Regions from separate parts of the Bradyrhizobium sp. R2.2-H genome, predicted to be linked through region 2. Evidence: riboswitches for the same ligand, from Rfam matches in the RefSeq annotation. Region 2 holds a riboswitch; the other holds the start of a gene.

Region 1 (4,592 bases), on a different contig from region 2:
TCTCGCCTCGAATTGCGCGAGATCGACCGTCTTGCGGTCGCGGGCCAAAGCGCGCCGCAGGCGATCTTCGAGGTGATGGCGCGACCAGGCGCACTCACCGATGCGCAAGTCAGCCTGCGCACGCACTATGTCGAAGGTCTCGCCGCGTATCGTGCCCGGCGCTTCGACGACGCACGTGCTGCCTTCAACGCGGCGCTCGAGGCGGTCCCCGGCGACGGTCCCTCGCGCGCGATGCTCGGCCGCATCGCGCAGTTCGCGGCGAATCCGCCGGATGCCGCCTGGGACGGCGCCTGGCGGCTCGAGCAGAAATAGGCGGCCGCGGAATAATTGATGCTACCCCATAACGATGTTCGCCGTGACCTATTTCCCGGATTTAGGTTAGCTGTCCTTGTGGCGTTTGACGGGGACACGCCGATGACAGAACTTCAGGACAGGTTGGAACGGTTCGAGACGCTCACCGCCGAATGCGAGCTGATCGCCAAGCTCGCAACCGACGGCACCAAGCGCGAGTTCTATCTGAGGCTCGGGGAACAGTATCGCCAGCTGGCGGTGGATATTCGGCAGGCGATCGCGACCACGGCTGCGGCCTGAGGCCGGCTGAAATCCGTTCTTAACATTTAGCGCGCATTCTCGCAGCACGCGGGCATCGCCAATCTGCGATGGCTCGTGGTGGGAAGGCCGGGGTTCGCTGCAATGCAGCGCACCTCGCGAGTGTCATCGTGCTGTGCCTGACAGGGCAGGTCCCATGCGCCTCGTTGCCGTGATCATATTCGCGCTCATGACGGCTGCCTGCGACCAGGAGCGGGACATCACCGGCTCGACGACGTCGAGCTGTCCGATACGAAACCACAGCTACAATCCACGCGACCTGAACCAGTGCGTCAACGCCTGCAGATCGTGCGATCGCGGCACCACGGTCACCTGCACGACATCCTGCACCCTCAAGGGGGCTCGCTGAGCGGATTGCCTTCTGCCTTGCGAGGCGTCGCAACCGCGCGATCCCCGGCTCCCTATCGTCCTCGCCGTCTCGACCTGATAGGGTCGATCGGAGCAGGGGGACATCGGATGAAATTCGCAAGCTTTGAAATCGACCTCGCCGGAGGTCTCGTGGGAACGGCGAACAGCGCGCAGGCCTCCAGCGGACGTGGCGTCGACGGTGCCGAGGCACCGGAACGATTCACATAGGATAGTCATTGGAAGCAGCGGGCAGGACGCGGAGTCCAATGGAATGGGTATGCTCGATCCCGGCCGGTTCCTGGTATCGTGCTCGCATTGCGATGCCTGGCCGATGGCCGCCAACGTGAAACGTTCAAGCTGGTCGGCATCCCCGCATGAGGTCCGTTTCGTCTGCACGCGCTGCCGGCGCGAAGAGACCGCGATCGTCTCGGCCTCCGGCGAACTGACGCCGATCAAGCGCCTCGACGCTCCGCCGCGGGATGTCGCCGTCGCCTGGGCCCAGGCCCAGCGCCCGCGGGGGCGAACGTAGGCGGCGCAGGGCATTGCTCGATTCGTTGCGGAGCCGGCCGATCGCGCCTGCGGCCAAGATGCCGGCGGTCGATTGACTCCCGGCCTGGACGCCCCGTAGATTGGCCGCTGACGGTTCTCCTCATGGAGATCAAAAGGGAACGTGGTGCGAGATGTCCCAAGGCGGGATCGTCTCAATGCCATGGCTGCCCCCGCAACTGTAAGCGGTGAATCTCTCGTCCTATGCCACTGGGAATCTCGGTCCTGGGAAGGCGACGCAGAGGTAACGACCCGCGAGCCAGGAGACCTGCCGTCAGCCGTGGTCACACGCGAAGATGTCGGTCGGGGAGTACAGACATTAGCTTTGCCGGAGCCATCGATCCTCCGCCGTAAAGCCTCGTTCGCTGTGACGTGCCACTGACGTCATGCCGAGGTTACAATTGTGTCCCGTATTGTCACTGCCGCCGGGCGCCGCTGCGCCGGCATCGTTGCGGCCGTTTCGCTGTATTCGCTCGATCACTCCATCGTCCACGCCCAGCAGTCCGTCGCCGAGCAACTGCCGCCGGTCGAAGTGACCAGATCCGACGATCAGAACCGTACGCGTGCCAGGGCGATTGGCGATGGCGAGGCGGGGCGGCGCCGAGCGGCGCCGGACGGGGCGCCGAGTGGGATCGGCTCGTCCGGCTCGGGCAACGAGGCCGCCGCCGGCAATGGCGGGATCGTCGGCGCGGCCACGACCGTCATTACGGCCACGGACATCGCTCATGCGCCGTCGCAGACGCTGGCCGAGATCATCGCGACGCAAGTGCCGGGCGCCCAGATCACGACGTTCTATGGCGGCCAGATCGGTGCCAAGACCAGTGTCGACCTGCGCGGCTTCGGTGCCTTCGCCACGGCCAATACGCTGGTGCTGGTCAACGGACGGCGGCTGAACGACATCGATATGGCGCAGGTGGACCTCTCCACCATCCCGCTCAATGCCATCGAGCGCATCGAGATCACGCGCGGCAATTCCGGTGCGGTGCTGTATGGTGACAATGCGGTCGGCGGCGTCATCAACGTCGTCACCAAGAACGGCGTCGGTGGCCCGCCCGTGACAGCGCGCATCGAGGCCGGTTTCGGCTCGTTCAATACCAGGCTCGGCAACGTCTCGGCCGCGATCAATTCCGGTCCGTGGTCGACCTCGTTCTACGGCAATGCCGTCAGGACGGACGGCTACCGCGACAACAATCGCTATTCCCAGGAGAACGGCGTCGGCAATCTGAACTACACGACGCCGGGCCTGACCGCCTTCCTGACCGTCACCGGTGACAATCAGGAGCTGCGACTGCCGGGCGGCCGCACCGTCGATCCCTCCATCGGCGTCGACGAGCTCGCGACCAGCCGGCGAGGGACCAGCACGCCCTTCAACTACGCCAATCAGCAGGGTCTCGGCGCGACCGCGGGCTTCACGAAAACCCTTGTCAACGGCGTCGATCTCATCGTCGACGGCGGCGTGCGCGACAAGAAGCAGCAGAGCGCATTCTTCTCGAGCCCGGCACCGGTTCCGGCTTTCTTCACGTCGACCTATGTCGATGCCGACCTGACGACATGGTCGATCACGCCGCGGCTCAGCGTGAAGAGCCTGCTCTTCGGAATGCTCTCGCAAGTGCTGACCGGCGTCGACTACTACGATGCGACCTTTCAGCAGAACCGCGGCGCCGGCCAGGGTCTCGCTCCCTGGCACAATTACGATCTCAGGCAGCGGACGGTTGCAGGCTATGTCCAGCACACGCTAGGCGTTGCGCCGGCGACCGATATCTCCTACGGCGCCCGGGTGCAGAACACCAATCTCTCGGCACGTGACAATTTCGATCCGGCGGCTCCGTTCAACGCCGACATCGGCGCGCTTCCACTCGGGAGCGACGAGACGCAATATGCGCTGCATCTCGGTGCGGAGCATCGCCTCAATGACACCGTCGCGCTGTTCGGCCGGGTTGCGCGCGCCTTCCGTACGCCTGACGTCGACGAGCGGGTGTCGTCGGGCCCTTCGTTCGACCCGTTCTTCAATCCGCTCCCACAGACGTTCCAGCTCAAGACCCAGACCTCGCAGGACGTCGAGGGTGGGCTGCGCATCAGAGGAGGCGGACTGCAGATGCAGAGCAGCCTCTATTTGATGGACCTCGCCAACGAGATCCATTTCAATCCGATCCTGTTCTACAACACCAATCTGGATCCGACCCGCCGCTACGGCTCGGAGACCAGTGTTTCCTATCGCATCAACGACGCCCTGCTGGTGCGTTTCGGCATGGCCTACACACGGGCCGTCTTCCGCGAAGGCGTCTGGGCGGGCAACGACGTGCCGCTGGTGTCGCGCTACACCGCGAGCGCGGGCCTCACCTGGAACATCTGGCAGAACTTTCTGGTGCTGGACGCCACCGCGCGCTTCTGGAGCGAGCGCCGCATGGACAACGACCAGGCCGGAACCCAGAAGCCGATTCCCGCCAATGGCACGATCGACCTCAAGCTCAGCGGCCAATATGAGCGCTACTTCTGGTCGCTCAGCGTCAACAATGTGCTGAACGCGCTCTACTACGACTACGCCGTCGCAAGCACCTTCACGGACGGTCGCTTCAGCGCCTATCCGCTACCCGGTCGGACCTATCTGCTCAAGGCCGGCGCCACGTTTTGATTTCAATGGGGCTGTCACAGGCCCCCAAATGGACTAAAACTCGAAGAGAAGGAGATTACTTATGGCTCTCAATATCCTGCCGTCCGGCGGCGACGGTTTCCGCCTCCATCCGGTGGCGCCGCGTCTCGCTCCGATGTTCGGCTTCGCGCTGCTGACGGTATCGTGCGCGCTCGCAAGTTTTGCGTTCGCCTGTGCGACGCCGTTCGCGGCCTTCGCCGTGGTCGCGGCTGCAATGCTGCCGCTGCGTCCGGCGCTGCTCGTCGTCACCGGCGCTTGGCTCGTGAACCAGAGCATCGGTTTCGGCGCGCTGCACTATCCCATCGATGGCAGCACCATCGCCTGGGGTTTCGTCATTGGCGCGGCTGCGCTGCTGGCGACCGCAGTGGCGTCGGCCGTGCTCCGCATGCTGCCGCAGGGCCGCACGACGCTGATGCTGGCGCTCGCGCTCGTTGCCGCC
Region 2 (4,592 bases):
AAGGATGTCTCGCGGTTGCATTCCGGCGATCTCTCGATCTGGTCGGCGATGGGCGAGCAGCTCCGCCGCCTGCGTGCGCTCGGCATTCCCTATTCGGTCACGCCTGGCGTTCCGTCCTTCTCGGCTGCTGCGGCCGCGCTGGAGGCCGAGCTGACGCTGCCCGGACTTGCCCAGACGGTGGTGCTGACGCGCACGCCCGGCCGCGCCAGTGCGATGCCTGAAGGCGAGAAGCTCGCCGCGTTCGCCGCGACCGGCGCGGTGCTCGCGATCCATCTGTCGATCCACCTGCTCGACAAGGTCGTGGCCGAGCTGATGCCGCATTATAGCGTGGACTGCCCCGTCGCGATCGTCTGGCGCGCGAGCTGGCCGGACCAGCGCATCGTCCGCGCGACACTGGGCACGCTCGATACAGCTGTGGGCGGCGAGATGGAGCGCACCGCGCTGATCCTGGTCGGCAGGACGCTTGGTGCTGCGGATTTCGACGAGAGCCGTCTCTATGCCGCCGACTACGACCGCCGCTATCGGCCGGTCGGCGCCGAGCCGCGTTTTCCGGAGGCATCGTGATGGCCGCAGCGCTCGTCATCTCCGCGCCGGCCTCCGGCGTCGGCAAGACCACGCTGACTCTGGCGCTCGCCCGCGCCTGGCGCAATCGCGGATTGAACGTGCAGTGTTTCAAGAGCGGGCCGGACTATATCGATCCCGCGTTCCACGCCGCCGCAACGGGCCGCGCCTCCGTCAACGTCGACAGCTGGGCGATGGATCGCGGCACCATTGCGCATCTCGTCAGCCGCGGCGCCGACACCGACGTCGTGCTCGCCGAGGGCTCGATGGGCCTGTTCGACGGCGTCGCCGCGCGCGGCGTCTGCGGCACCGGTGCCACTGCCGACATTGCGGAGATGCTGGGCTGGCCGGTGGTTCTGGTGATCGATCCGTCGGGCCAGGCGCAGACTGCGGCGGCGATCGCCGCAGGGCTTCGCGATTATCGCGCCGGCGTGCGCCTTGCGGGCGTCGTGCTCAACCGCGTCGCCAGCCCGCGTCATGAAGACCTGGTGCGGCGTGCGCTTGTTGATGCCGGCATCGCGGTGTTCGGCGCGCTGCCGCGTCATGCCGAGATCAGCCTGCCGAAGCGGCATCTTGGCCTGGTGCAGGCCGAGGAGCGGGCCGAGATCGGGAAGCTGATCGACGAGGCCGCGCGCTTCGTCGCCGAGCATGCCGATCTCGATGAAGTGTTGCGATCGGCGGCTCGCTGGTTGCCGCAACCCGCCGCGAACGGTCTCAACGTGGCGCCACCCGGGCAACGCATTGCGCTCGCCCGCGACGCGGCTTTCTCCTTCGTCTATCCGCACATGCTGGAGGCTTGGCGCGCGGCGGGCGCCGAGATCTCGACATTCTCGCCGCTTGCCGATGAAACGCCTGATGCGAGCGCCGACGTCTGCTGGCTTCCAGGCGGCTATCCCGAACTACACGCCGGCAAGCTCGCGGCCAACGCGCGCTTTCGCAGCGGCCTGCGCGCCTTCGCCGAGACACGGCCGGTGCACGGCGAGTGCGGAGGCTATATGGTTCTGGGCACAAGCCTCACCGATGCCGACTGCGTCCGCCATGAGATGACGGGGCTGCTTGGCCTCGAGACCAGCTTTGCCAAACGCCGCATGCATCTGGGCTATCGTCTAGCCGAACTGGCTGCGCCGATGCCGGGGCATCAGCCCGGTGCACGCCTGCGCGGTCACGAGTTCCACTATTCGACGATCCTCGCGCAGCCGGATGCGCCGCTCGCGGTCGTGCACGATGCGACGGGCGCCGTCATGGCCGAGACCGGCTCGCGGCGCGGCCACGCCACCGGTACGTTCTTTCATCTGATCGCGGAGGACCGGTGAAAGGATTCGTGTCGTTCATTTCCGCCGGACCCGGCGATCCCGAGTTGCTCACAGTGAGGGGCGCTGCGCGGCTGAGCGAGGCCGACGTCGTGCTCTATGACGACCTCGCCTCCGGCGCGATTCTGGATCTCGCCAGGCCCGGCGCCAATCTCGTCGCGGTGGGAAAGCGGGCAGGGCGGCCCTCGACCAAGCAGCACCACGTCAACCGTCTCCTGGTCGACTATGCCGCGACAGGCGCGCGCGTGGTGCGTCTCAAGTCCGGCGATGCCGGCATTTTCGGCAGGCTCGAGGAGGAGCTGGAGACGCTGCGCGAAGCCGGCATCGACTACGAGATCGTTCCCGGTGTCACATCGGCCTGCGTCGCCGCCGCCCAGGCCGGCATCCCCCTGACCCGTCGGCATACCTCCCGCCGGGTGCAGTTCATCACGGGGGCCGATGTCAGCGGCGAGCTGCCGTCCAACCTGAACTGGGCGGCGCTGGCCGATCCCGAGGCCACGACCGTGGTCTATATGGGCCGGCGCACCTTTCCGGCGCTTGCCGCAAAATTGATCGCGCACGGCCTCGCCCCGAACACGCCCGCACTGTTTGCCGAATCCCTCGGCCGTCCCGACGAGCGGCTCGTCCGCACCACCATTGCCGAGCTCGCCGAGCAGCTTGCGCGGGGCGGCGCCGCGTCCACGGCGGCCGTGATCCTGTTCGGCGCGCTGGCAGGGGATTATCCGTCATGACGGCGGCGGTCGCCCTTCGCCTCTTGACGCCCGGCTCGCGAAAGGCGCACACAGGAGAGGCATGGTGCTCAACGCGGCGCAAAGCGCCGGAGCATAATCGGGAATGGGGGTGGGCGGACCCAGTTGCGGCGCCCAAAACCCCAGCCGCCCCCGCGACTGTCAGCGGTGAGGGGCTCCGAATCGCCACTGGGCCGCAAGGTTCGGGAAGGCCGGAGAACCCAGTGAACCGCGAGCCAGGAGACCGGCCCTGCACGTTGTGAGACCAAGGCCGTCGGGTGTGACGGCAGGAAGGAATTGAGCCATGCATATCGAACCGGGAATCGTCACGGGCGCCAAGCTCGTATTGAGTTACGCAACCGGCATCGCCGCAGGCGGCGTCGCGCTGAAGCTGGCGGCCGAAACCGTCCGCGCGCAGGGCGTCGGCTCGTTCGCCGCGCGCACGCTCGCCACCACGGGCCTCGTCTTCACCTTCTTCCAGGTCCTGCCGCACTTCCCGGTCGGCGTCTCCGAAGTGCACTTCATCCTCGGCTCGACCTTGTTCCTGCTCTTTGGTGCTGCGCCCGCCGCCTTCGGCCTCGCGTTTGGCCTGCTGCTCCAGGGGCTGTTGTTCGAGCCCGCCGACCTGCCGCAATACGGCATGAACGTCACCACGCTGCTGGTGCCGCTGTTCGCGATCCAGGCCATCGCCACGCGCATCATTTCGCGCAACACCGCCTATGTCGACCTGAAGTACGGTCAGGCGCTGGCGCTGTCGACGACTTATCAAGCGGGTGTTGTCGCCTGGGTGGCGTTCTGGGCGCTCTACGGCTCCGGCTTTGCCATGAGCAACCTCGCCAACATCGCGACCTTCGCGGCCTCCTACGCGCTGGTCATCGTGATCGAGCCGCTGGCAGACCTCGCAGTGCTGGCGCTGGCGAAGTCGCTGCGCGGGGTCACCGCGCCCGGCCTCGTCACTCCGCGCCTGCACAGCGGCGCCTGAGAGACAAGCGAAAGGGCGGCCGTTGCGGCCGCCCATCGCGCTCGCGATGCTCACGCTCTCCCTGATAGGCATCGGTTGCGGCGATCCCGGGCAGCTCACGCGCGCCGCGATCGCTGCCATCAACGCGGCCGATCTCGTCCTGATCCCGCGCAAGGGGGCTGCAAAGTCCGATCTCGCCGATCTCAGGCGAACGATCTGCGCGGACGTGCTCACCAGTGACAAGACAGCCATCGCCGAATTCGACCTTCCCGTGCGCGACGCCGGTGAAGCCGATTACCGCAAGGGCGTCGACGATTGGCACGATGCGGTTGCCGCGACCTGGTCGCAGACGATCGTGAGGCATCTCGATGGTGAGGGCAAGGTTGCGCTGCTGATCTGGGGCGATCCGTCGCTCTACGACTCCTCGCTACGCATTGCACGCCGGCTGAACCCGTTGCCGGCGATCGAAGTCGTGCCCGGCATCACCTCGATCCAGGCGCTTTGCGCGGCGCATGCGCTGCCGCTCAACGACATCGGCGAACCGTTCCTGGTCACGACTGGGCGGCGCTTGCGTGACGGCGGCTGGCCGCAAGGCGTCGATACCGTTGTGGTGATGCTCGACGGCGGCACGGCGTTCCAGTCGCTCGATCCGGATCGTTTGCATATCTGGTGGGGCGCCTATCTCAGCATGCCCGATCAGATCATCATGTCCGGCGCGCTAGCCGAAGTGGGGCCGCGCATCGTGACCGCGCGGCAGGAAGCGCGCGAGCGGCACGGCTGGATCATGGACAGCTATCTTCTCAAGCGCAGGGCGTAAGCGAGGCAGCATGCTCCCCGAATGGGTTTACCGGAACTGCCCCGAGGTCTCCGCGGTCCATCGCGAGGCGGCCATTGCGCGGCAGGCGCAGCTGACCAAGCCGACCGGCGCGCTCGGCCGGCTCGAGCAGCTCGCGATCGAGCTTGCGGGCTTGCAGGCGACCGAAGAGCCGCGCGCCTTGCGGGTGCCGATCATCGTCTTCGCCGGCGATCACG

Evidence for each region. Region 2 has a riboswitch for cobalamin ahead of EDE08_RS17785 (energy-coupling factor ABC transporter permease). Riboswitches for the same ligand answer to the same signal wherever they lie in the genome.
Region 1: linked by a shared signal. The riboswitch ahead of EDE08_RS07305 (TonB-dependent receptor) and the one ahead of EDE08_RS17785 (energy-coupling factor ABC transporter permease) in region 2 are both predicted to bind cobalamin.

What each region holds. Positions count from the first base shown of each region.
Region 1 covers NZ_SMBR01000002.1:678,070-682,661, forward strand. The annotation lists gene EDE08_RS07290 (adenylate/guanylate cyclase domain-containing protein) at 1-312, shown strand, start outside; gene EDE08_RS38245 (hypothetical protein) at 415-591, shown strand; gene EDE08_RS07295 (hypothetical protein) at 746-958, shown strand; gene EDE08_RS07300 (hypothetical protein) at 1,229-1,486, shown strand; cobalamin riboswitch at 1,581-1,793, shown strand; gene EDE08_RS07305 (TonB-dependent receptor) at 1,907-4,135, shown strand; gene EDE08_RS07310 (hypothetical protein) at 4,197-4,592, shown strand, end outside.
Region 2 covers NZ_SMBR01000006.1:218,802-223,393, forward strand. The annotation lists gene cobM (precorrin-4 C(11)-methyltransferase) at 1-564, shown strand, start outside; gene EDE08_RS17775 (cobyrinic acid a,c-diamide synthase CobB) at 564-1,874, shown strand; gene cobA (uroporphyrinogen-III C-methyltransferase) at 1,871-2,602, shown strand; cobalamin riboswitch at 2,648-2,866, shown strand; gene EDE08_RS17785 (energy-coupling factor ABC transporter permease) at 2,904-3,581, shown strand; gene cobF (precorrin-6A synthase (deacetylating)) at 3,628-4,377, shown strand; gene cobT (nicotinate-nucleotide--dimethylbenzimidazole phosphoribosyltransferase) at 4,388-4,592, shown strand, end outside.